Posidoniimonas polymericola: one gene and its partner. The protein of the gene in region 1 interacts with the protein of each later gene in a pairwise test. Links are inferred from orthologs where the notes say so. Each region holds a gene or a part of one and is shown in the gene's direction. Other genes may lie near its edges. The genes, in order: Pla123a_RS07640 and Pla123a_RS11175.

Region 1 (11,395 bases):
TCCCGCGCGGGCGCTTCGCATACGAGGCGCCCGCGCGGCACTTTGACTCTGCTGGTTTGCGACGCTTCGGTGTTGCGTAGCGGTTCGCAAGTCCGCACTGCAGACCAAGAGCCTTGCGCAAACGGAAGATTTTCTAACGAATTCAATGCCTTGCTCCCTTCGCGATTTCGCGTTTAGCTTGAAGAACTCGGGAACAGGCGCGGTTTCGACAAAGCGGCGTCACAGCCGCCTATCCAACAGAAGCTAGAGAAGGCCGTACGCTATGCCTCGCCAGTCGAACGCAATACAGGCCCCCCCCACCTCCAACCGGGGTTTCACGCTCGTCGAGCTGCTGGTGGTAATCGCCATCATCGGCATCTTGATCGCTCTGCTGCTGCCGGCCGTGCAGTCGGCCCGCGAAGCGGCCCGCCGGACCCAGTGCAAGAACCAGCTCAAGCAGATGGGCTTGGCTTCGCTGCTACACGAAGACACGCACGGCTACTTCCCCTCCGGTGGGTGGGGCGGACTCTTCTATCCGGATCCGACCCGCGGGTACGGCAAGGATCAGCCAGGCAGCTGGTACTACGGCGTCTTTAGTTACCTGGAAGAAAACTCCCTGCGTGACCTTGGCAGGAATGCAGTTGTAGGCAGCAGGGATTGGCAACAGGCCATTCTTCAGCTGATCGCCTCGCCGATCGACACCTTCAATTGCCCAAGCCGGCGGACAACCTTTATGGGCACGCAAGCCGGCGCACGGGCCTCCGAATACAACTTCGTCAGCGGTCAACCAGTCGCGTTGGGCGACTACGCCGGCAACAGCGGCGACTCCTTCCGGCACGCTCAAGACGGATTCGGCAGCAACGACATCACGCCTGTGCCCGGCTCGCTTGCCGACGCCGCGGACTTCCAGTGGCCCAAAACGACCCAGCAGTTCGTGGTTACTGCACGCGGCAGGAGCGAGAACAAGGACTTTCAGACCGGTGTGATCGGCTTCCGGAGCGAGGTCAAAATGCGTCAAGTGTCCGACGGCACTTCGAACACCTACCTGATCGGCGAGAAGTACGTCCCCACCGACGCGCACGACGGCAACACAACCGTCACCAACAACGGACGCTACGGCGACAACCAATCGATGTACTGCGGGTACGAGTGGGACAACCAGCGGGTCGCTTATAAGCCTGGCGCTCTTTCGGCTTACTCCGGCGCCACTCAAGACTCTTGGCAGCCCGCTCAAGACGCCCCCAGTGCCGAAGACCCAACCCGAGCACTGGTTGCCTTCGGCAGCGCCCACTCTGGGGGACTCAACATGGTCTACTGCGACGGTTCGGTCCAGACCGTCAACTACGACATCGACCCGCTGGTGCATCGCTACCAGGCAAACCGCTTGGACGGAGAGGTCGTCGTAGAGTAGCCAGCGACGGTGGGCTTACCCACCCTACCGAGCTGTCCGCAAGATTCTCGCCCCGGCCTCGACGACGCTGCTAGCCGGGGGACAGTCTCGTCAGCGAGCCGACTCGGCTCTGCACCTTTCGCTTGCCGCGCATCGCCGAGCACGCGCCGCGACGGGCGTTGCGTCGCCCCCTGCCCGCGGACATGATAAGGACGCGGCGCTACCGAGCCCCGCCCTACCCCGCTACGGCTGACGCGTCCCTTCCAGCCCCCGCATGCCCCTCACGGCCCCCCTGCGCAATGATTGTTTCCAGGAGCATCAAGTGGCGACACGTCCTCTTCTACACGTGGAAGAGCATGCTGTACTTCGCGGTGCTGTCGGTAGTCGCCTACGTGCTGCACCACAAGTTTGACATGGAGCGGCTCACGGTGCCGTTCAACGCGATCGCCACCCTCAGCACGGCGCTGGCCATCTTCCTCGGCTTCAAGAACAACAGCGCGTACGACCGCTGGTGGGAGGCCCGCAAGATCTGGGGCATGCTGGTCAACTACAGCCGGGCGTGGGGCCGCGAGGTGATGACGCTCGCCGTCGACCCCGTCGGCGACGAGCCCGAGGAGATGTGGAACTGGCAGCGCTCGCTGGTCTACCGCCACATCGCCTTCGTGCACGCGTTGCGGGTCAACCTCCGCGAGCGGCACCCCTACAACGAGATCGAGGAGGAGCTGTTCGAGACCCTCAACCACTTCGACGAGATCAGGCCGTTCCTCACCGAGGACGAATTCGACGAGGTCGTGCACAAACGGAACGCGCCGAACTATCTGCTGATGAACCAGGGCCGGGATCTCAAGCACGGCTACGAGCGCGGCTGGCTGTCGGACTACCGCTACGTGCGGCTCGGCGAGACCCTCAACGAGTTCCACAACCACCAGGGCATGAGCGAACGGATCAAGAACACGCCGTTCCCGCGGCCCTACAGCTTCTTCTCCCGGGTGTTCGTCTTTCTGCACGGCACGCTGGTGCCGTTCGCGTTCATCGAGGACCTCGGGCTGTTCAACATCCCGCTGTCGCTGCTGATCAACTTCGTGTTCCTCTCGCTCGACCAGATCGGCGAGCGGACCGAGGACCCGTTCGAGAACCGCCCCGACGACACGCCGCTGACCGCCATCAGCCTGACCATCGAAGAAAACCTCAAAGAGATGATCGGCGACGAGAACCTGCCGATCAAGCCGCCGCCGGTCGAGGGCGTGGTGTTCTAGACGGGCGGGTCGACGGCTGCGGGTCGCTTTTCTGCGCAGCCTCGTCACGGGGTCGCGCAGCGTGCGCCTTTGCGACGCCGGTTCCGCTATCCTGGGCTGACAGGACCAGCAACCAACCGCAGGGAGTCGATCTGATGGACAGCCGCCTACTACGCCTCGCCGCGCTGCTGCTCGTAGGAGCCGCTGCGAGCAACTCACTGGCCAAGCCGGTCGACGCCGACCTCTTGCTCAAGGGGGGCACGCTCTGCACGGGCGTGGACGCCGAACCCGAGGTCGGCGACGTCGCAGTGCGGGGCGACCGCATCGTCGCAGTGGGACGCTTCGAACCTGGCAAGATCGGCCACACGATCGACTGCCAGGGTCTCGTCGTTGCTCCCGGGTTCATCGACCTGCACAACCACAGCGACCAAACCATCGAGTCGGACGATGAAGACTCGTCCCGCGTCCCACGCATCCTTGCCGACCAAACCCGCGAGTCTGCCTTCTACTTGACCCAGGGCTGCACTACGCTGGTCACCGGCAACTGCGGCGGCGGGGCGCTGGACGTCGCGGCCTACTACCACGAGCTGGACGAGCGGCCCGCGGGCGTCAACGTGGCTCACCTGGTCCCGCAGGGCGCGGTGAGGTCCAGCGTGATAGGTGCCAAGCGCCGCCCGGCCGAGGGGGACGAGGTCGAGCGGATGCGGGCGCTCGTCCGCCAGGGGATGGAGGCGGGCGCCTGGGGCATGAGCACCGGCCTGCAGTACGTCCCCTCGGCCTACGCCGATGCCGAGGAGATCGCCAAGCTCGCGGAGGTCGTCGCCGAGTTCGGCGGCATCTACGCCAGCCACATCCGCGACGAGGGGGACGAGCTGGTCGAGTCGGTCGAGGAGGCGCTGCGTATCGGCCGCCTGTCGGGCGCGGCGGTGCACGTCTCGCACTTTAAGGCGAGCAAGCGGCGCAACTGGGGCAAGGTCCGGGCCGCGGCCGAGGTCATCGCCCGGGCGCAGGACGAGGGGCTCACCGTCACGGCCGACCAGTACCCCTACGCGGCGAGCAGCACTTCGGTTGCGGCGATGCTGCTGCCCGACGAGGAACGCGAGGGGAGCCGCCAGGATCTGACCGACCGGCTGGGCGACCCGGCGCAGCTGGCCCGGCTGCGGCCGATCATGCAGGACCTGCTCGAGGCCCGCGGCGGCATCATGGTCGCCGACTGCCCTAGCCTGCCGAAGTACGTCGGGCGCATGATCCGCGACATCGCCAAGGAAGAGGGCCGCGCGGCAGTAGACGTAGCGATCGACGTAGTCCGCGCCGGCGAGGAGGCCGGCGTCAGCTTCAGCATGGACGAGCGCGACGTCCGCTGGGTGATGTCGCTGCCGTGGGTCGCGACCGCCTCGGACGGCAGCGTCAAAGTGCCCGACGGGACCAAGCCCCACCCGCGGAGCTTCGGGACGTTCCCGCGGAAGATCGGGCGCTACGCCGCCGAGGAGGGCGTGGTCTCGCTAGCCCGGGCGGTCCGCAGCGCCAGCGGCCTGCCGGCCGACATCCTCGGGATGGAGGACCGGGGCTACCTGCGGGAGGGGCTGGCGGCCGACATCGTGGTGCTGGACGCCGCGACGTTCCGCGACCACGCGACCTTCGAGTCGCCCACCGAGAACTCCACCGGCGTGCGGTGGCTGCTGGTCAACGGCGAACTGGCCATCGACGACGGCCAGCTCGTGAAGACCGACGCCGGGCGGACGCTCCGCAAGCCGTCCGCCGCTGAATGAAGGTCGGCTACTGTCCGCCGCCGCACATCTCGTCGAAGCGGCGCTGCATCTCCTCGGGCGACACGTCCTCAATGGGGGATCCCAGCAGCCACTCGTGCCCGAATGGGTCAAGCAGCTTGGCCGACCGCTCGCCGTAAAACTGGTCTGCTGGCTCCATGAGCAGGGTCGCCCCGGCGGCCACCGCCTGGGCGGACAACGCGTCGACGTCGTCGACATGCAGGTGCACCGACGAGCCGGTCCCGCCGAACGCCTGCGGCCCGTGGACGCCGTACTCTGGGTACTCGTCTGAGAGCATGATCGTGTGATCGCCAAACCTGAGTTCGGCGTGACCGACCCTGCCCGAAGGCTCCGACAGTCGGAAACTCTCAACCGCGCCGAATGCTCGGCCGTAGAAGTCGATCGCCTCGGCGGCTCCACGGACACGCAGGTAGGCGTATGCCTGGTTGATCCTATCGTCGAGTTTCGCTGGCCCGTTCTGGGCTGATTTTGATCGTGGCCAAAGCTACTCGCCGGCCGACTCGGCCGCGCGCTGCTCGGCATCGTGCACGACCTCGGTCTCGGGCAGCTCGCCAACCTTGGGGCGCCGCTTCTTGCGGACCCGATCGGGGATCATCGACCGCATCTGCTCGAGCTTGCCAAAGCAGAGCATCCGGTCGCCCGGCTCGAGGGTCCGCTTGAGCCGCGGGTTCGGGATCACGGTGGTGCCGCGGTAGAGCGTCAGCACGTTGATGTCGCGTTCGGGCAAGCCGGACTCGTCGATCGACTTGCCAACGAACTCGGAGCCCTCCGGCACGTGGATCTCCGAGACGCCGTACCCGCGGCTAACGGTCAGCCGCTGGCGGAGGTCGATCTCGCGGAAGTCGACCTGGGCGGCGATGTAGTCAACGATCGCACCAGCGATGTCGAGCTGCGTGCAGAGCTCGATCCCCTCCAGGCCGGGCGAGGAGTTGACCTCCATGATCTGCGGCCCGCTGGTCGACTCCAGCATATCGACGCCGGCGATCCGGAGGCCGAGGATCTGAGCGGCGCGGACGGCGGTCTCGCAGAAGTTCTCGTCGAGGTCGACCGGCTCGGTCTTGCCGCCGCGGTGGACGTTGCTGCGGAACTCGGTACCCTGGGCGACGCGACGCATCGCGCCGATCACGCGGTCGCCGACGACGAACGCGCGGATGTCCTTGCCCTTGCTTTCTTTGACGAATTTCTGCACCAGCACGTTCTGCTGCGTGGACTGCAGGGTCTCGATGATGGCCTCGGCGACCTTGACGCTCTCGGCCAAGATCACGCCGACGCCCTGCGTCCCCTCGAGCAGCTTGATCACCACCGGGGCGCCGCCGATGCGTTCGATTGCCGGCAGGATGTCCTTGCGGTCGCGTACGAACGTGGTGGCCGGCATGCCGAGCTGATGGCGGCTGAGCACCTGCATCGTCCGCAGCTTGTCTCGCGAGGCGGTGATGCCGGCCGACGAGTTGGCGGAGAAGACGTCCATCTGCTCGAACTGCCGCACCAACGCGGTGCCGAAGTAGGTGATCGAGGCCCCGATCCGCGGGAGCACGGCGTCGTAGTGGCTGAGCTGCTTGGAGCGGAAGAACAGGTCGGGCTCGCCCTGTTCCAGGTCGATCGAGAACTTCAGCGTGTCGAGCACCTTCACGTCGTGACCGCGGCTCACCGCGGCCTCGCGGAGCCGGCGGGTGCTGTAGCAGTTGCGGTTGCGGGAAAGGATGCCAAGTTTCATAGAATCAACACTGGTTGAGTTGCGTGAGGGGCGGGGGCGAGGCGGCGAGCCGGCTCACTTGTTCCGGGGTCCGCCCACGTAGGAGCGCCCCGAGTCCACGACGAATCGGTCTCGCAGGGCCTCGCGGCCAAGCAGCATGCGGAAGCCCATCTGGTCGCGGTTGGCGAGCGTCAGCTCGATCTCAAAGGCCTGGCCGGCCACGACGATTTCCGTCAGGATCACCGGTCGCAGCGCCTCGTGGCCCGAAGAGCTCCGCACCTTGCGGAACTCGTGGACCGGCCACTCGCACTCGACCGTCGGCTTGGTCTTGCGTTGCTCCGGGTGTACTTGGAAGCGGACGTGCGGAGCGCCGTCCTTCTCGAAGGTCTTGACCCGGAACGCGTGCAGCGACGACGTCCTGGCGCCGGTGTCGACCTTGGCCTTGATCGCCTGGACACCAAGCAGGTCGAGTCGGACCCACTCCCGCCAACCGACCACAGCGAGTTCGCGTGTTTTCTTCTTCCGTGGCAACGCGTGCTCAATCCGAATAGGTAAGATCCGAACAATGCAGGGATGCTTTTGATTGTAGGCCGCCACGCGATTATTCGTAAGGCGCCCGCGACCGCGTGCCGGGCGGCCCCCTCTTGCCTGACCGCTACGCCCGGCCCCGCGCAGCGCGCCGGGCACAGGGTTCACCGCGAGTCGCTGGCGCCGAGTGCACCACGACGCCGATAAGCTGCGTGAGAAGCCGCGTCCCCAAGCGGGCCGGCGCCCTTCCTATCCGGCCGGAGCGACAGCCCCATGGTAGACCTGCAACTGGATTGCCAAGGGCTGAACTGCCCGATGCCGATCGTCGAGCTGACGAAGGCGGCCCGCGGCCTGGGCCCCGGCAAGAGGATCGAGGTCACCGCCACCGACCTTGCGTTCCGTCCCGACCTCGAGGCCTGGGCCCGACGCACCGGACACACCGTCGACCAGTTCACCGAAGAAGAAGAGCTGCAGCGGGCGGTCATCACCCTCGTCTAGCCACTCGCCACTTGCCACTAGACTCACGGCGCCGATACCTATGCCGCAAGACGCGCACAACGTGGTGGTCATCCTGACAGTCGGCAAGTCGGACAACGGCAAGAACGCGACTCTCGCCTTCTCCTGCGGGCTGGCCGCCACCGCTGTCGGGCACAACGCTGTGGTGTTCCTTACCAGCGACGGCGCGGTGTGGGGTTACAGCGGCAGCGCCCAGGGCATCGCGGTACAGGGGTTCCCGCCGCTGACGGAGCTCATCGACAACTACCTGGCCGCAGGCGGGCGACTGATCATGTGCTCGGTCTGCCGGAACACGTGCATCACCGGCGGCCCCGACGCCCCGCCCGCAGCGGAAGTCTTATCGGAGGCCGAAGACGGCGGCTTCACCACCGTGATCGATCTGGCGACCGACGGCACCATGGTGACATTCTAGCGAGCCCGATCAACGCCCCGCCCCGGCAGCCCTCCACACTCGCCGAGCTAGGGCGTGATCACGGCGCCTCGCGGCCCAACGGCAATCTCAACGGGCTGTCAGACCGACGTCCTGGCCTGAGCGTCAAGCCAGTCCACGTAGTCGTCGGCGGTCATTGGCTTGCCGAAGTAGTAGCCCTGCAGGGTCGTGCAGCCGATCTCCGACAACAGCTCGGCCTGCTCGGCGGTTTCGACCCCCTCGGCCACGACGTTCAGCCCCAGGCCGGCGCCGAGCGACACCACCGAACGGACCACCGCCTGCGACTGCCAGTCGGTGGTGACGTCGCGGATGAAGGTGAGGTCGATCTTCAGCGTGTGCAGGCGGAAGTGCTTCAGGTAGCTCAGCGACGAGTAGCCGGTGCCGAAGTCGTCGACCGCGACGTTGAACCCGAGTGCCGCCAGCGAGTCGATGACCTCGACCGCGTGGTCGACGTCCTCCATCATCGCGCACTCGGTGATCTCGAGCTCGAACCATTCGGCACGGGCGCTGGTCTCTGCCAGCACGTCCTGCAACGAGCTCACGAAGCCGGGGTGCCGCAGCTGGTGGGGCGAGACGTTCACCGCCACCGAGGGCTCGCGGCCGCACGCGGCCCAGTCGCGGGCCTGCTCGGCCGCGGTGCGGAACACCAGCTCGCCAAACGGAACGATCAGACCGGTCTGCTCGGCGATCGGCACAAACTCGCTGGGCGGGATCAGCTTGCCCTCGGGCGTCCGCCAGCGGGCCAGCGCCTCGCAGCCAATTGGCTTGCGTGTCGCGGCGCACACCTTGGGCTGGAAGCAGAGTGTGATCTCGCCGCCGCGTAGCGCCTGACGTAATCGGGTCTGCACCTGGTGCCGGGTGTTGACGCCGTCTTCCATCTCGGGGGAGAACACCCGCACGCCGTTCTTGCCGGCCGACTTGGCGGCGTACATCGCGATGTCCGCCTGCCGCATCATATCGCCGACCTCGCCCTTTCCCTTCACGCTGCTCACCAGACCAATGCTGAGTCCGACGGTCGCCTCGGTCCCCTCGAGGTGGAACGGGCGGCGGAACTCGTTGAGCAGCTCTTTGAGCGTGTCGAGCAGCCGCGGCGGCTGGTGGCGTGGTTCGGTGAGGATCATGGCGAACTCGTCGCCGCCGAAGCGGGACAGGAACGCGTCCGGGCCCATCATCCGTTGGATCCGTTCGCCGACCCCGCGGAGCAGCATGTCGCCGGCGGCGTGTCCGGAGGTGTCGTTGACGTGCTTGAAGTTGTCGAGGTCCAGGAAGCAGACCGTGACGCTCTGCTCTGGGTCCGCGGGGTCGTCCAGCAGCTGCTGCAGGTGGTCGCGGAACCAGCGGCGGTTGGGCAGGCCGGTGAGGATGTCGCTGCGGGCCTGCGAGCGGAGCATCTCCTGGGCCTCTTCGAGCTCGGTGATGTCCGACACCAGGGCGATGAAGCGTTGCTTCGACTCGAGCGACGGGCTCAGCGACACCCACACCTGGCGGTCGCCGTGCGTGGGGTGGCTGGCGCAGGCCTTGCCGGACCAGGATCGCCCGAGGGCCACGTCGCGGAGAACGCCAGCGGCGTCGCCGGCGGCGAAGTTGAGCAGCTGACCCAGCATCCCGCCCGCCACGTCGCGTGGGGTGGCGCCGGTCATCGTGAGGAAGGCCGGGTTGGCCTCGCAGATTGCCCCCTCGGTGGTCAGGATCGCGACTCCCTCCGACGCGCCATTGAAGACGCTCGCGAGCAGCCGCAGGCGTTCCTCGCGGAGCCGATCCTCGGTGATGTCGCGCGACGTTGAGACGATGTACCGGTCGCCCTGCTCGTCGCCGAACACCGACCGCTTGACCGACAGGACAGCGCGTTCACCGTTGGGCAGGGTGCGGTCGTGCTCGCAGCTGAACTCGCCCGCCTCGAGCGCCTGCTCGTCACAATCGCGGAAACCCTGGCAGGACTGCGGGCCCAGCACGTCCGTGATCTTCCTGCCAATGACGTCGGCGCGGTCCTGGCCGACAAACTCGCAGAACGCGTTGTTGGCGAGCACGAGCGTCTGGTCGTCCCGGGTCACCGCGAGCTGGTCGGGGACCGCGTTGAGGATATTGCGGAGGAAGTCGCGGCGCCGCTGCAGCTCGTTCTCAAATTGCTTGCGGGTGGTGATGTCTCGCACGACAACCACCGACTGCTGGCGGTTGTCGATGCCGAACGCGCCGAGTGTCACCTCGGCCCAGAACTCACCGCCTGCGCCGCCGGGGAACAGCGCCTCGACGACCACCGGCTTGTCGGCCGTAAGGCATTCGAAGGCGTCGCGTAACGAGGCGGACCCGTCCTCCCCGCCGCTGCACAGGGCGACTTCGAACGCCGCCGGCCAGGCGTCGATGATGTCCTCCCGCGCACCGCCCAGCAGCCGAACGGCGTTCTCGTTGCAGGCGATGCAACGCTGCTCGGAGAACACGAGCACGCCGTCGTTGGTGTTTTCGAAGACCGTCGCGGCCAGGCGGTAGTTGTCCTCCGCTGCCCGCTCCGCGACGAGTCTCGCGTCGGCCAGCCGCTGCTTGGTAGTCTCGAGCTCGTCGATGGTCTCGGCGGAGCGGACCAGCGCGTCGGCCTGGGCGCGCATCAGCGACTCCGACCTCGCGGCCATTTTCTCGATTGTGTGGTCCCGCTCGACCAACGCGTCACGCAGCTCGGCCAGCAGCCCGGCTAGGGCGTCGCGGCCCTGCGGAAGCGGGCCGGCTGGCGGGGCTTCCTCGGCCAGGACGTCACGCAGCAGCCCGTCGATGCGGTCGAGCAGCGGGTCGACGCCGGCGTCGGCGGGCGCGCGCGGCACCGCGTCTGGTTCAGCGTCGGCGGCGGATTTGGGATTGTCGCTCGTCATGGACCGGCTAGGCCAGGGCTCCCGTGGTTGCGCGGGGCCGGCGGCGGCTTGGCGTCGCTAGATGAACAGGGTGGTGTTGGCGGCGGCGGCCTCGTCGACGAAGCTTGCCACGCCGCAGAACTCAATATTCGGGTAGTCGATCAGCTCCTCGCGGCGGATGCCCATCAGCTGCATCGACATCTCGCAGACGCGGATCTTCACGCCCAGTTCTGCAGCGGTCTGGATCAACTCGCCGAGGTCCGCGATGTTCTTGCGCTTCATCTCCCGGCTCATCAACGCCCTGCCGATGCCGCACATGTCCATTTTGGAGAGCTTGGTGGCGCCGGCCGATCCCGGCAGCATCCAGCCGAAGGCGCGTTCGACGATTGACTTCTTGCCGAACTGGGGCCCCCCCTTCTTGAGCGCGGCGGTCCCCCAGAACGTGAAGAACATCGAGACCTCCATGCCGCAGGCGGCGGCACCGGTCGCCATCACAAAGGCGGCCAGCAGACGGTCGCGGTGGGCCTCGAACACCAGCAGGTTCATCCGGTTCGGGTCGACCCTGCTCGACGCGACCAGCCGCTCCAAGTGCTCCAGCCGCGCCTCGATTGCCTGCAGCGAGCCGCCAGACGCGGGGTCCGCGGGGGCGTCAACTGCGGACGCGGTTGGGGCGTCGATCGCCATCGATTCTCTCTCTTGGATGCAACTCGCGATGCACGAACGACCCGCAGATGCGGCCTCCCCCATCCTGGTGGCGTCCGTCTCCCTAGACCTAAAACCGTAGCCCACCCACGAGCCGTTAGGTTTTCCGAACGCTGCGGCCGTGTGGGTCGGTCGGCAAGTACCCGGCGGGTTGTGATGGGGGGGCTGAATAGCGCGGCTGTGACACCTGCCCGGCATGCCGCATGCGCTGTGATGCAGACGGAGCTCCGTCGCACGGCGCCGTTGCTGGTTTCACCTAGACCAGCTCCTCAACGGCTTCAGACCGACTAGAATCTCG
Region 2 (11,461 bases), on another replicon or contig:
CAGTCGGCGACCAGCTGGTCGAGGTCGCCGGTGCGGCTGTTGGCGTTCTGGGCGACGCGGCCGACTTCGGCCAGGCGGTCGTCGTAGAAGCCGCCGACCCGCAGGCCGAGGCTGGGGCAGCCGTTGAGGTTCTCGGCGAGCTGCACGCCGAGTTCATTGGTTCCGCAGATCGCGACCGAGCGGGTGTTGTAGCCGCGGCTGCGGAGTGCGGCCTGGGCGCCGCGGATCGCGACCCGCACGCCCATCATCGCGGCGGGGGCTCCGAGCAGCCAGGCGATCTTGGTCTCGTAGCTGAAGCGGACGTTGTAGTGGGTCAGCAGGCCGATGCCCAACAGGCCGGCGACCGCGTAGCCCCAGGTCATGGCGATGCAGGCCAGCTCGCGACGCAGCCGGTCGCCCCGCCAGCTGTGGTACAGGCCGGTCGCCTCGGCCGCGACGTGCATCGCCAGCACGGCGGCGGCGGTAATGATCACCAATTCGTTAGCCAGCGAGTTGCCCGCCTCGCCTCCGACCGGGGTCGCCTGGAGGGCGACGAACAGGACTCCGGCAATCACGGCCGCGTCCAGCAGGCGGTGGACGCTGTGCAGGACCGAGCTGTGCTGACGGATGCCGCGGGAGATTGGGTTCATCGACGAGTGCCGGGCTGAGGTCGGGGGGTGGAACACCGGCAGACAGTGCAACGCCGGCGCCAGAACCCGCGGCGGGCAGAATACACGGCGTTTTCGGCCCCGGAACGCCCTGCAGGGCCCGCCGCGATGCGAATTGTCAACACGGCTGTCGCCGCCCGCCAACAGCGGCGGGCCGGCTGTGGCAGGCCGTTGGCGGCGCCGCAGGGAACTCCCTGCTACCTCAGAGCGTCTGACTTGCGTATCCTGTCCCTCGACGGACCTCCCCTGCCTAACGGAACACTCAGGCGCCATGATCCCACGGAAGAAGCTGTTTCTGCTGTTGCTGCCCGCCGCGGCCCTCCTCTCAATGGCCTTCGCCCAAAACCAGCCCCCGCTGCCGCCGGCCGGCGGGCAACAAGCCGCCGAAGACGGCAACTGGCGCCAGGCCTACAACGACCTGCGCAGCGGGCTGCTCAACCAGACGCTGCCCGAGGGCGAGATCACGCCCGCGATCGCCCAGGCGGTCCGCTGCCTGGCGGAGCTGAACCGTGTCGCCGAGAGCGACGCCTTCCTGGAGGACGTCGCGGGGCAGTACCCGCAGAGCGCCGCGGTGCTGCTGAAGGTCGCCCAGCAGTACGAGAACCTGCCGCACTACGGATCGATGGTCAGCGGCGAGTTCCACCGCGGCAACATGCGCGGCCGCGCCCAGGTCGCCAACGCCTACTCCCGCGACCGCGTCCGGGCGTTGCAGCTGCTGCGCGAGGCGACGCGGCTCGAAGGCGATCCTTCCTCTGCCGCGGCCGTGGCCCGGTCGCTGGCCGATGTCATGATGGGGAGCCGTTTTCAGAGCCAGCCCTGGCAGCTGCAGCTGCTGACCGACATCGACCAACTGCCCGACTACGAGGAGGGCTGGGGGCACTCGCGTGGGTCGAACCAGGGCGCGCCGGTTGGCGCCGATGGCGAGCCGCTGTTCTACGCATTGCCCGAATCATGGGACGCCGCCCGCAACGACGGCGAGCGCTGGCGTTGGGCCTGGGAGCAGTACGCCCAGCAGGGCGACTACGAGCGGACGCAGGAGCAGCTCGCCCGGGCGAGGTTCCTCGAGAGCCAGTTCGGCGTGCCGACGCTCGCCCAGTACCTGCCGCTGCTGGCCCGCCAGGGCGAGGGTGACTCCGACGCCAGCATCTTCACGCTGCACACGCTCGCCGAGGACGAAACGCTGGCGCGGCTCGCGACCGGCGTGCGGCGATTCAAGCTGCCCGACGAGCACAACCACTTGAAGCTGTACCAAGAAGTCTTGGCCAGCGGCGCCGCAAAGTCGCTCAAGCAGCCCGCGCTGGACGCCGCCAACCAACTCGCCGGCCTGTTCCAGAACCGCCGCCAGTACCCGCGGGCGGTGGAGTACCTGGACCAGGCGATCGAGTTCGCCCCCAGCGAGCAGCATCCTAGTCTGAAGCAAAGCCGTGACCAGATCACCAAGCCGTGGGGCGAGTTCCAGCCGGCCGAAACCCAGCCCGCTGGCCAGGGCGCCACGGTCGAGCTGCAGTACCGCAACGCCGAGTCCGTGGAGTTCACGGCCCGCCCGATCAAGCTGCCGCAACTGCTCGCCGACGTGAAGGCGTACCTCGAATCGCGGCCCGACAAGCTCGAGGGCGAGCGGCTCAACATCGACAACCTCGGCTACCGCATGCTGCAGGAGGGGCAGGAAAAGCACCTCGGCCCGGCGGCGGCCGAGTGGAAACTCGACCTCGCCCCGCCGGCCGGCCACTTCGACGACCAGGTGACGGTCACCACGCCGCTGCAGCAGGCGGGCGCCTACTGGGTGACCGCCAAGCTGGCCGACGGCAACACGTGCCACACGGTGCTCTGGCTCGCCGACACGGCCATCGTCCGCAAGCCGCTCGACGGCAAGCAGCTGTACTTCGTCGCCGACGCCAAGAGCGGCCGGCCGGTCGCCAACGCCACGGTCGAGCTGTTCGCCTTCCGCCAGCGGCCCGACGAGAACCAGCCCAACCGCTACTTCGTCGAAACACAGAAGTTCGCCGAGAAGACCGACGCCAACGGGATGATCGAGGTCGAGAACTCCAAGGACGATGAAAACCGCGGCTACCAGTGGCTCGCCACGGTCGCCACGGCCGACGGGCGATACGCCTATCTTGGCTTCGACGGCTTCCGCCGCGCGACGCTGCTGCACGGCAACTACAACCAGACCAAGGCGTTCGTCGTGACCGACCGGCCGGTCTACCGCCCCGGGCAGAAGGTGCATTACAAGGCCTGGATCCAGCGGGCCCGCTACGGCGTCGACGACCCGGCGTCGGAGTTCGCCCACAAGTCGTTCCGCGTCGAGCTGATCGACGGTCGCAACGAGAAGGTGCAGCAGCTGACGCTCACCGCCAACGCTTACGGCGCAGTCGAGGGCGAGTACGCCCTGCCGAACGGCGCCACGCTCGGCGGCTACCGGCTGAACGTGCTCGGGCACGGCTCGGGCGGTTTCCGGGTCGAGGAGTACAAGAAGCCCGAGTACGAGGTCACGGTCGACGCGCCCACCGAGGGCGTTGCGCTGGGCGAAGAGTTCACCGCCAAGATCCAGGCCAAGTACTACTTCGGCGCGCCGGTCGTCAACGCGACGGTCGCGTACAAGGTTACCCGCACCAAGAAGCAGGCCGACTGGTTCCCGCCGCGGCCGTGGGACTGGCTGTACGGGCCGGGCTACGGCTGGCTCGGCTGCGACTTCGACTGGCACCCCGGCTTCCAACAGTGGGGCCTCCGCTGCCCGTCGCCGGGCTGGCTGCCGTGGCGGCAGCCCGACCCGCCGGAGATCGTCGCCGAGGCCGAGTCGCCGCTCGACGCCGAGGGTTCGCTCGAGGTCAGCATCGACACCGCGCTCGCCAAGGCGCTCTACGGCGACTCCGACCACAACTACCACATCGAGGCCCAGGTCCGCGACGAGTCGCGCCGCACGATTGTTGGCACAGGCGATGTGCTCGCCGCCCAGCAGCCGTACCGCTCGTACGTCTGGACGACCCGAGGCCACTACCGCGTCGGCGACCCGGTGGAGGTCCGCATCGCGGTCCGCACGGCCGACGGCCGCCCGCTCGCCAAGACCGGCGACCTCAAACTACTGAAGCTCGCCTACTCCGACGACAACCAGCCCCCCAAGGAGACCGAGGTCCGCAAGTGGGAGCTCGCCACCGCCGCCGACGGCGGGGCGGGCCTGCAGATCAAGGCCTCCGAGCCGGGGCAGTACCGGCTGTCGTTCAAGTCGCAGACCGCCGCGGGTGAGGTGATCGAGGGGGGGCACGTCTTTTGCATCGCCGGCGAGGGCTTCGACGGCGCCGGCTTCGCTTTCAACGACCTCGAGATCGTCCCCGACAAGGCCGAGTACCGCCCCGGCGAGAAGGTCCGCCTGCAGGTCAGCACCGCGCGGACCGGCTCGGCCGTGCTGCTGTTTGTGCGTCCCGAGAACGGCGTCTACCCGGCGCCGCGGCTCGTCCGGCTGGACGGCAAGAGCACGTTCGTCGAGATCGACGTGCAGCCGACCGACATGCCAAACCTGATCGTCGAGGCGACCGCCGTTGGCGGAGCCCGCGTGCACCAAGCGGTCCGCGACATCGCCGTGCCACCGGTCAGCAAGGCCCTGAAGCTCGAGGTCTTGCCGGGCGCCCAGGCGTACAAGCCGGGGCAGGAGGCGACCGTCAAGCTCCGCCTGACCGACCGCGACGACCAGCCCGTGGTCGGCGACGCCGCGCTGACGATCTACGACAAGAGCGTCGAGTACAGCTCCGGCGGCTCGAACGTCGGCGACATCCGCAAGCACTTCTGGGACTGGCGCCGCACCCACTACCCCAACCGCACCGACAACCTCGGCCAGTACAGCTACAACCTAACCCCGCCCGGCGAAATCGGCATGCGCCCGCTCGGAGTGTTCGGCGGCCGCGTGCCCGCCACGGAGACCATGACCCGTGACAAGACTTTGACGTTGTCGCGGGCCATGCCGATGCGGCGTGGCATGGCGGGGGGCGATATGTACTTCGGCGTCCCGATGGCGATGGCGGCCGAGGCCGCTCCAATGGAGGACGCGGAAGCCGACGGCATCGGCGGCGGTGGTGGACAGGCGCCGCTAGTCGAAGCGACCGTCCGCACCGAGTTTGCCGACACGGCCCTGTGGGACGGCACGCTCGAAACCAATTCCGACGGCATCGCCGAGGTAACGCTCACCATGCCCGAGAACCTCACCACCTGGCAAGTCCGCGCATGGGGTGTCGGGCACGGCGCCCGCGTCGGCGAGGGCGCCGCCGAGATGGTGACCCGCAAGAACCTAATCGTGCGGCTGCAGACGCCGCGGTTCCTGGTCGAGACCGACGAGGTCGTCCTGTCGGCCAACGTGCACAACTACCTCGGTGAGGCGAAGCAGGTCACTGTGCGGCTGGAGCTGGAGGGGGGCGTGCTCGAGTCGCCCTCGCAGCTCAGCCAGCAGATCGAGGTCCCCGCGGACGGCGACCGCCGTGTCGACTGGCGGGTGTCGGCGATGAAGGAGGGCGGGGCGGTGGTCCGGGCCTTCGCCCTGACCGACGAAGAGTCGGACGCCATGGAGCTGACCTTCCCGGTCCGCGTGCACGGCATCCTCAAGCAGGACGCGTTCAGCGGCGCGATCGCCGCCGACGGCAGCCGCGGGACGTTCGAGATCGACGTCCCCACGAAACGCCGGCCCGAGCAGACCCGGCTGGAGGTCCGCTACTCGCCGACCCTGGCCGGAGCGATGGTCGACGCACTGCCCTACCTGATCGACTACCCGCACGGCTGCACCGAGCAGACGCTCAACCGGTTCCTGCCGGCGGTCCTCACCCAGCAGACTCTGATCGACCTCGGGGTCGACCTCAAGGCAATCCAGGACAAACAGACCAACCTCAACCCGCAGCAGTTGGGCGACGCCGCGGAGCGGGCCACGGGCTGGAAACGTTACGACCGCAACCCGGTGTTCGACCAGGCCGAGCTCGACAAGATCGTCAAGGCGGGCGTCCGAAGGCTGACGGACATGCAGCTTTCGGACGGCGGCTGGGGCTGGTTCAGCGGCTACGGCGAGCACAGCTCGGCCCACACCACCGCCGTGGTGGTGCGGGGCCTGTCGGTTGCGCGGCAGAACGATGTGGCCCTGCTCCCCAACACGATCGAACGGGGGGTGGAGTGGCTGAAGAACTACCAGCAGGGTGAGCTCGCGAAGCTCCGCAACGTCGACTCCGACGGCAACCGCATTGACGACGCCAAGCCCGCCAAGCAGAAGGCCGACAACCTCGACGCCCTCGTGCACCTGACCCTGGTCGACGCGGGCGGCTCGGACGCCGCGATGCGTGACTTCCTGTATCGCGACCGGACCTCGCTCGCCCCGTACAGCCTGGCGACCCTCGGCCTGGCCCTGCACCAGGAGGAGGGCCAGACCGACAAGCGTGACATGGTCATCCAAAACCTCAAGCAGTACGTCCAGACCGACGACGAGAACCAGACCGCCTGGCTCAACCTGCCGGGCGGCTCCTGGTGGTACTGGTACGGCAGCGAGTACGAGGCCCACGCCTACTTCCTGAAGCTGCTGGCCGCCACCGAGCCCGACGGCGACCTGGCCGCGGGGCTGGTGAAATACCTGCTCAACAACCGCAGCCACGCCACTTACTGGAACAGCACCCGCGACACGGCCCTGGTAGTCGAGGCGATGGCCGACTACCTCAAGGCGACCGGCCAGGCGAAGCCCGACCTGGCGGTCGAGGTCTGGCTCGACGGCGAGAAGCGTAAGGCAGTCAAGATCACCGCCGACAACCTGTTCACGTTCGATGGCGTGCTGGTGATCGAGGGCGCCGCCCTAACGCCGGGCCGCCACACGGTCGAGATCCGCAAGCAGGGCGATGGCCGGCTGTTCTACAACGGCTACCTGCAGAACTTCACGCTGCAGGACGACATCCGCCGCAGCGGGCTCGAGGTCCGCGTGACCCGCGAGCTGTACAAGCTCGAGCGGGTCGACAACGAGGAGCAGGTTGCCGGCGGCCGCGGCCAGGCGGTCGGCATCCAGACCGAGAAGTACCGCCGCCAGCGGGTCTCCAACCTGGCCGCCGTGGCGAGCGGCGACCTGGTCGAGGTCGAGCTGACGCTAGAGAGCAAGAACGACTACGAGTACCTCTTGATCACCGACCCCAAGGCGGCCGGCTTCGAGCCGGTCGAGGTGCAGAGCGGCTACAACGGCAACGAGATCGGCGCGTACGTCGAGTACCGCGACCAGTCGGTCAACCTGTTCGCCCGCCAGCTCGCCCGCGGCAAGCGGAGCGTCAGCTACCGGCTGCGGGCCGAGACGCCGGGCAAGTTCAGCGCCCTGCCGACCCAGATCGAGGCAATGTACGCCCCCGAGCTGCGGGGGAACAGCGACGAGATCAAGGTGCGGGTGATTGACGGGGGTGAGGGGTAGGTTGCCTGTCGCCGTCGGAGACGCCTCCTACCAAGTTGTGAGAGCGATCTCTGACCGCGATAGAAGCGTTGCCTGAACGCGGCGGATTCTTGTAGAGGCCCTCTGCTATCCGTGGTCTAATGCAGGCACGCGCGAGCTCTCTAGCCTCGCGCCCGCCAGACCGCTTTAGCCGCGGGGCGTTAGCCCCCGGTTAGAAACGCACAAACCGGGGGCCAACGCCCCGCGGCTGGTGAACTGCTGCGCGATGTTAAAAACTCAAGAGCCTCTGGTGACGCGGTCGCCGTCGGAGACGCCCCCTACCAAGCTGTGGGAGCGGCGGACAAAACCCCGGCCTCGCCCCGGAGGACCATCGCCAAAAACATCACTATGGGAGCCTGAAACGCACCTCGGGGCCAAACTCGGCCGGGGGTTTTGTCCCCTCCGATCGAATATTCGGACTCTACCCGCGCGGCCACGCCAAACCGCTGCCGGCGCCCCGGTGATGCGTTGGCCGGGGCGCGTTAGAATCGCCCGTTCTCACCACGAACCACCCCCGTCAGGAGGACAACATGACGCTGGTCGCCGAAGAACAGGTGCTAGTCATCCCCACCGAGCTGTTCCACTCGCTGGGCCACTTCCAGGGCTTCTCGCCCGAGGTCGACCGCTACCTGAAGCCGATCCTCGAGAGCGGCCAGATCAGCTACCGGCCCCGTGGCCAGATGGAGGCCGACCCCAGCTTCAAGCAGCTCATCCCGTACTGCGTGTTCCGGTTCGTGGACGCGGATGGCGTGGCGCGGATCCTCAACTACCAGCGGGGCGGCGGCGGGGGCGAGGCCCGGCTGCGGGCCAAGCGGAGCGTCGGCGTGGGGGGGCACATCTCGACCCTCGACCACCAAGCGAGCGAAGCCGCAGAGCACTCAAAAACTCAGGATTCGGCCGCGGTGTACCGGGCGGGCCTGATGCGGGAGCTCGACGAGGAGGTGTCGATCAACGCCGGCCACACCGAGTCGTGCATCGGCATGATCAACGACGACGAGACCGACGTCGGCCGGGTGCACCTCGGCGTGGTGCACGTGTTCGACATGCAGCAGCCGGCGGTCGACGCCCGCGAGGACGACATCCAGGACGTGCGGTTCACGCCGCTCGCCGAGATCGCCGCCGACCTGGACCACTACGAAACCTGGTCGCAGATCGCGGTAAGAGCGTTGGTGGAGCAGCAGAAATAATCGCTACAACGCCAAGTAGGGGGTTCCCCTCTGCAGCCTACGGCGGAAGCCTTAGGTTTTCGTTCGCAACACTGTTAGCGCTAGCAAACCCGCGGCTTCCGCCGTGGGCTGCTGGGCGGATGCAAGCGTAGCCCAAGAGTGCCCCGATGCGCGTCTACATGGACAACCACGCCACGACGCGCGTCGACCCACGGGTCGTCGAGGCGATGCTGCCGTACTTCACCGAGGAGTACGGCAACCCGGGAAGCGTCGGGCACGAGGCGGGCGACGCCGCCCGGGAGGCGGTCGAGCAGTCGCGGGCGACAATTGCCGCGGCGATCGGCGCCATGCCTGCAGAGGTGGTGTTCACCAGCGGCGCGACCGAGAGCAACAACCTGGCGATCGCCGGCGTGGCGACCCGTCGCCGCCGGCGGGGGGACCACCTGGTGAGCGTCGCCACGGAGCACGCCGCCGTGCTCGGGCCGCTGCGGCGGCTCGAGAAGCAGGGGTACGGGCTGACGCTGCTCGAGGTCGAGCAGCACGGCAGCCAGAGCGCCGGGCGACTGCGGCCCGAGGATCTGGCCAGCGCCCTGACCGACGAGACCTGCCTGGCGAGCGTCATGCTGGCGAACAACGAGATTGGCGTCGTGCAGCCGGTCGCGGAGCTGGCCCTGTTGTGCCACGGACGGGGCGTCCCCCTGCACTGCGACGCCACGCAGGGCGTCGGCCGCCTGCCGGTCGATGTCGGGCGGCTCGGCGTCGACCTGATGAGCTTCACCGCTCACAAGCTGTACGGGCCCAAGGGCATTGGCGCGTTGTACGTGCGGGGTTCGGGGTCGGGGGATCGGCCCGCCGTGCGGCTCGAGCCGCAGATTGTCGGCGGTGGGCAGCAGCAGGGTCGGCGGAGCGGCACATTAAACGTGCCCGGCATCGTCGGCTTCGCCAGGGCGGTCGAGCTGGCGGTGGAAGAGCTGGCGGCCGAAGTCCAACGGCTGGCCGCATTGCGGGACGACCTCTGGCGGCGGCTCGAGGCCCTGGGCCTGGGCGCCGAGTTGTGCGGGCCGGGCCTCGACGCCGTGGACCAATCGGGGGGTCCGCTGCGGCTGCCGGGCAACCTGGACGTGACGTTCCCGGGCCTGGACGGCGAGTCGCTGCTGCTGCGGCTGGGCGGTTTGGCGGTCAGCAGCGGCGCGGCCTGCTCGTCGTCGGACCCGTCGCCGAGCCACGTGCTGCGGGCAATCGGCCTGAACGAGGACCAGGCCCGCAGCAGCCTGCGGTTTGGGCTGGGGCGGTTCAATACCGCGGGTGATGTCGAGTTTGCAGCGGAGAAAGTAGCGGCGGCGGCGGCCGAGCTCAAACGCTTGGGCTAGCCACGGGGCGTTTCCCAGCTCTTCCCGCTGTGGCCGGCGTGGTATAATCTAAGAGTTCATGCGCCGCCGGGCTCGCAGGTCTTACCGGACGGCCACACTAACGCGGAGGAGAATAGAGATCATGGGAGTCACCCTCACCGAACGCGCCGCTCAAGAGGTGCAGCGGATTGTCGAGCAGCAGAAGCTGGACGAGGGGCACGTGCTCCGCGTCGGCGTGACTGGCGGCGGCTGCAGCGGTTTTAGCTACGCCCTGGGCTTCGACGACAAGTTCGACGAGTCGGCCGATAGCAAGTTCGAGTGCCACGGCGTTGCGGTCGTGGTCGACAAGAAGAGCGCCCTGTACCTCGACGGCACCACGGTCGACTTCTACGACGGCATCGAGAAGCGCGGCTTCACGTTCGACAACCCGAACGCGGTGAAGTCTTGCGGCTGCGGCAGCTCGTTCCAGGCCTAAGCGGCCGGGCGACAGAATATTGAGCACGGTCATCGGAACAACCGAGGCCGGCGGGTAATGCCCGCCGGCCTTTTTTTGTCGGCCTGTGCGGCACAACCGCTACGACCGGCTTGGTGGCGACGCGGACTAGTGCAGGCTGACGCGTTATCGACCCGGGTCGGTTGCCCGAACCGAAAGTAGAGCTAGGCTTCCAACAGAGGGCGAGACCCTCTCGAGGGTGTGGAGCTCGGGCACAGCCACACGACTCGCCGCGTGTCAGCCCCGCGTAGGAAGCCGCGGGGGGCATCCTTCACCACCAACCTGTGCCACGCCAATGCGCCAAGCAATCCTCACATTTCTGAAGAGCGAAGACGGGCCAACCGCGGTCGAGTATGCGGTGATGCTCGCGATGATCGTCGTGACGTGCATCGGCGCGGTCAACGGGATGGCGAACGCCACCGCGGACAGCTTCGACGACTCCTCGACTGCGATCAATTCCGCCCTGGGCTCCTAGGCCCCCGCAATTGCCCTGTGGGAGACCTTGCGGCCTCGCGCCGTCGGATACCACGGGTCTGGTTTGCAAAGCAGCGATTGAATCGATAAAGTCCAGATCTGCAGTGGTCGATTATACGATCAGAGGTTGGCAAGGTTGCCTGCTTGAGCACGCCCCGGCTGCTCGCACAACCGCCACCACGATCCACAGCGGCTCTTTCAGGTCTGGGATTACCTGCCCCAATCCCCGACGGAAAGGGCCGCTTTTTTTATAGGATCAGCATGGCGTCGCCGTAGCTGTAGAAGCGGTAACGCTCTGCTATCGCCTCGTGGTAGGCGGCCCGGATCAGCTCCGGCCCGCCAAACGTCTGGACCAGCACCAGCAGCGTGGTCGACGGGAAGTGAAAGTTGGTGAGCAGGGCGTCGACCGCCCGGAACTGGTAGGGCGGGCGGATAAACAGGTCCGTTTCGCCGCTCCAGGGCTGCAGCGGCCCGCCCTCGGGCGAGTGGCCCGCAGCGGTCTCCAGCGTCCGCACGGCGGTCGTGCCGACCGAGATCACGCGGCCGCCAGACTCGCGGGTGGCATTGATCTCGGCCGCGGCTGCGGCGGAGAGTTCGCACCACTCGGAGTGCATCTGGTGCTCCTCGATCGAGCCGCCCGAGATCGGGCGGAAGGTCCCCAGCCCAACGTGCAGCGTGAGGGCAGAAAATTCCACCCCACGACTGGCGGTTGACTTGAGCAGCTCCTTGGTGAAGTGCAGCCCCGCGGTTGGCGCCGCCACGGCCCCCGGCCGCTTGGCGAACACCGTCTGGTAGCGGGTGACGTCCTCGTCGACCATCTGGCCGCCGCGGATGTAGTGCGGCAGCGGCACCCGGCCGAGCCTCGTGAGGGCCTCTTCGGTGGGCTCCTCGGGCTGCAGGTGGGC

What was found.
Region 2: the proteins of Pla123a_RS07640 (region 1) and Pla123a_RS11175 interact in binary tests that used the Escherichia coli proteins (3 or more experiments, as listed by UniProt). The link is inferred for Posidoniimonas polymericola from one-to-one orthologs.

What each region holds. Positions count from the first base shown.
Region 1 is NZ_SJPO01000003.1:218,471-229,865, reverse strand. Bases 5,768-8,497 are described here. They hold Pla123a_RS07640 (sulfurtransferase TusA family protein), read left to right. Parts: upstream 5,768-6,885; coding sequence 6,886-7,110; downstream 7,111-8,497. Other genes in these bases: Pla123a_RS07630 (sensor domain-containing protein), read right to left, coding at 7,639-8,497; Pla123a_RS07635 (DsrE family protein), read left to right, coding at 7,151-7,540; Pla123a_RS07645 (ATP-dependent zinc protease family protein), read right to left, coding at 6,160-6,615; Pla123a_RS07650 (RimK family alpha-L-glutamate ligase), read right to left, coding at 5,768-6,105. Also shown: Pla123a_RS07670 (DUF1559 family PulG-like putative transporter), read left to right, coding at 263-1,390; Pla123a_RS07665 (bestrophin family protein), read left to right, coding at 1,669-2,625; Pla123a_RS07660 (N-acyl-D-amino-acid deacylase family protein), read left to right, coding at 2,760-4,373; Pla123a_RS07655 (VOC family protein), read right to left, coding at 4,381-4,800; more of Pla123a_RS07650, read right to left, coding at 4,876-5,767; more of Pla123a_RS07630, read right to left, coding at 8,498-10,416; Pla123a_RS07625 (DsrE/DsrF/DrsH-like family protein), read right to left, coding at 10,474-11,079. UniProt on the Escherichia coli protein: Sulfur carrier protein involved in sulfur trafficking in the cell. Part of a sulfur-relay system required for 2-thiolation during synthesis of 2-thiouridine of the modified wobble base 5-methylaminomethyl-2-thiouridine (mnm(5)s(2)U) in tRNA.
Region 2 is NZ_SJPO01000005.1:30,172-41,632, forward strand. What follows is about bases 7,713-10,508. They hold Pla123a_RS11175 (cysteine desulfurase family protein), read left to right. Parts: upstream 7,713-8,407; coding sequence 8,408-9,610; downstream 9,611-10,508. Other genes in these bases: Pla123a_RS11170 (phosphoesterase), read left to right, coding at 7,713-8,261; Pla123a_RS11180 (HesB/IscA family protein), read left to right, coding at 9,732-10,064; Pla123a_RS11185 (Flp family type IVb pilin), read left to right, coding at 10,378-10,508. Outside these bases: Pla123a_RS11160 (undecaprenyl-phosphate glucose phosphotransferase), read right to left, coding at 1-629; Pla123a_RS11165 (alpha-2-macroglobulin family protein), read left to right, coding at 919-7,056; more of Pla123a_RS11170, read left to right, coding at 7,605-7,712; more of Pla123a_RS11185, read left to right, coding at 10,509-10,557; tRNA preQ1(34) S-adenosylmethionine ribosyltransferase-isomerase QueA, read right to left, coding at 10,805-11,461. UniProt on the Escherichia coli protein: Master enzyme that delivers sulfur to a number of partners involved in Fe-S cluster assembly, tRNA modification or cofactor biosynthesis. Catalyzes the removal of elemental sulfur from cysteine to produce alanine.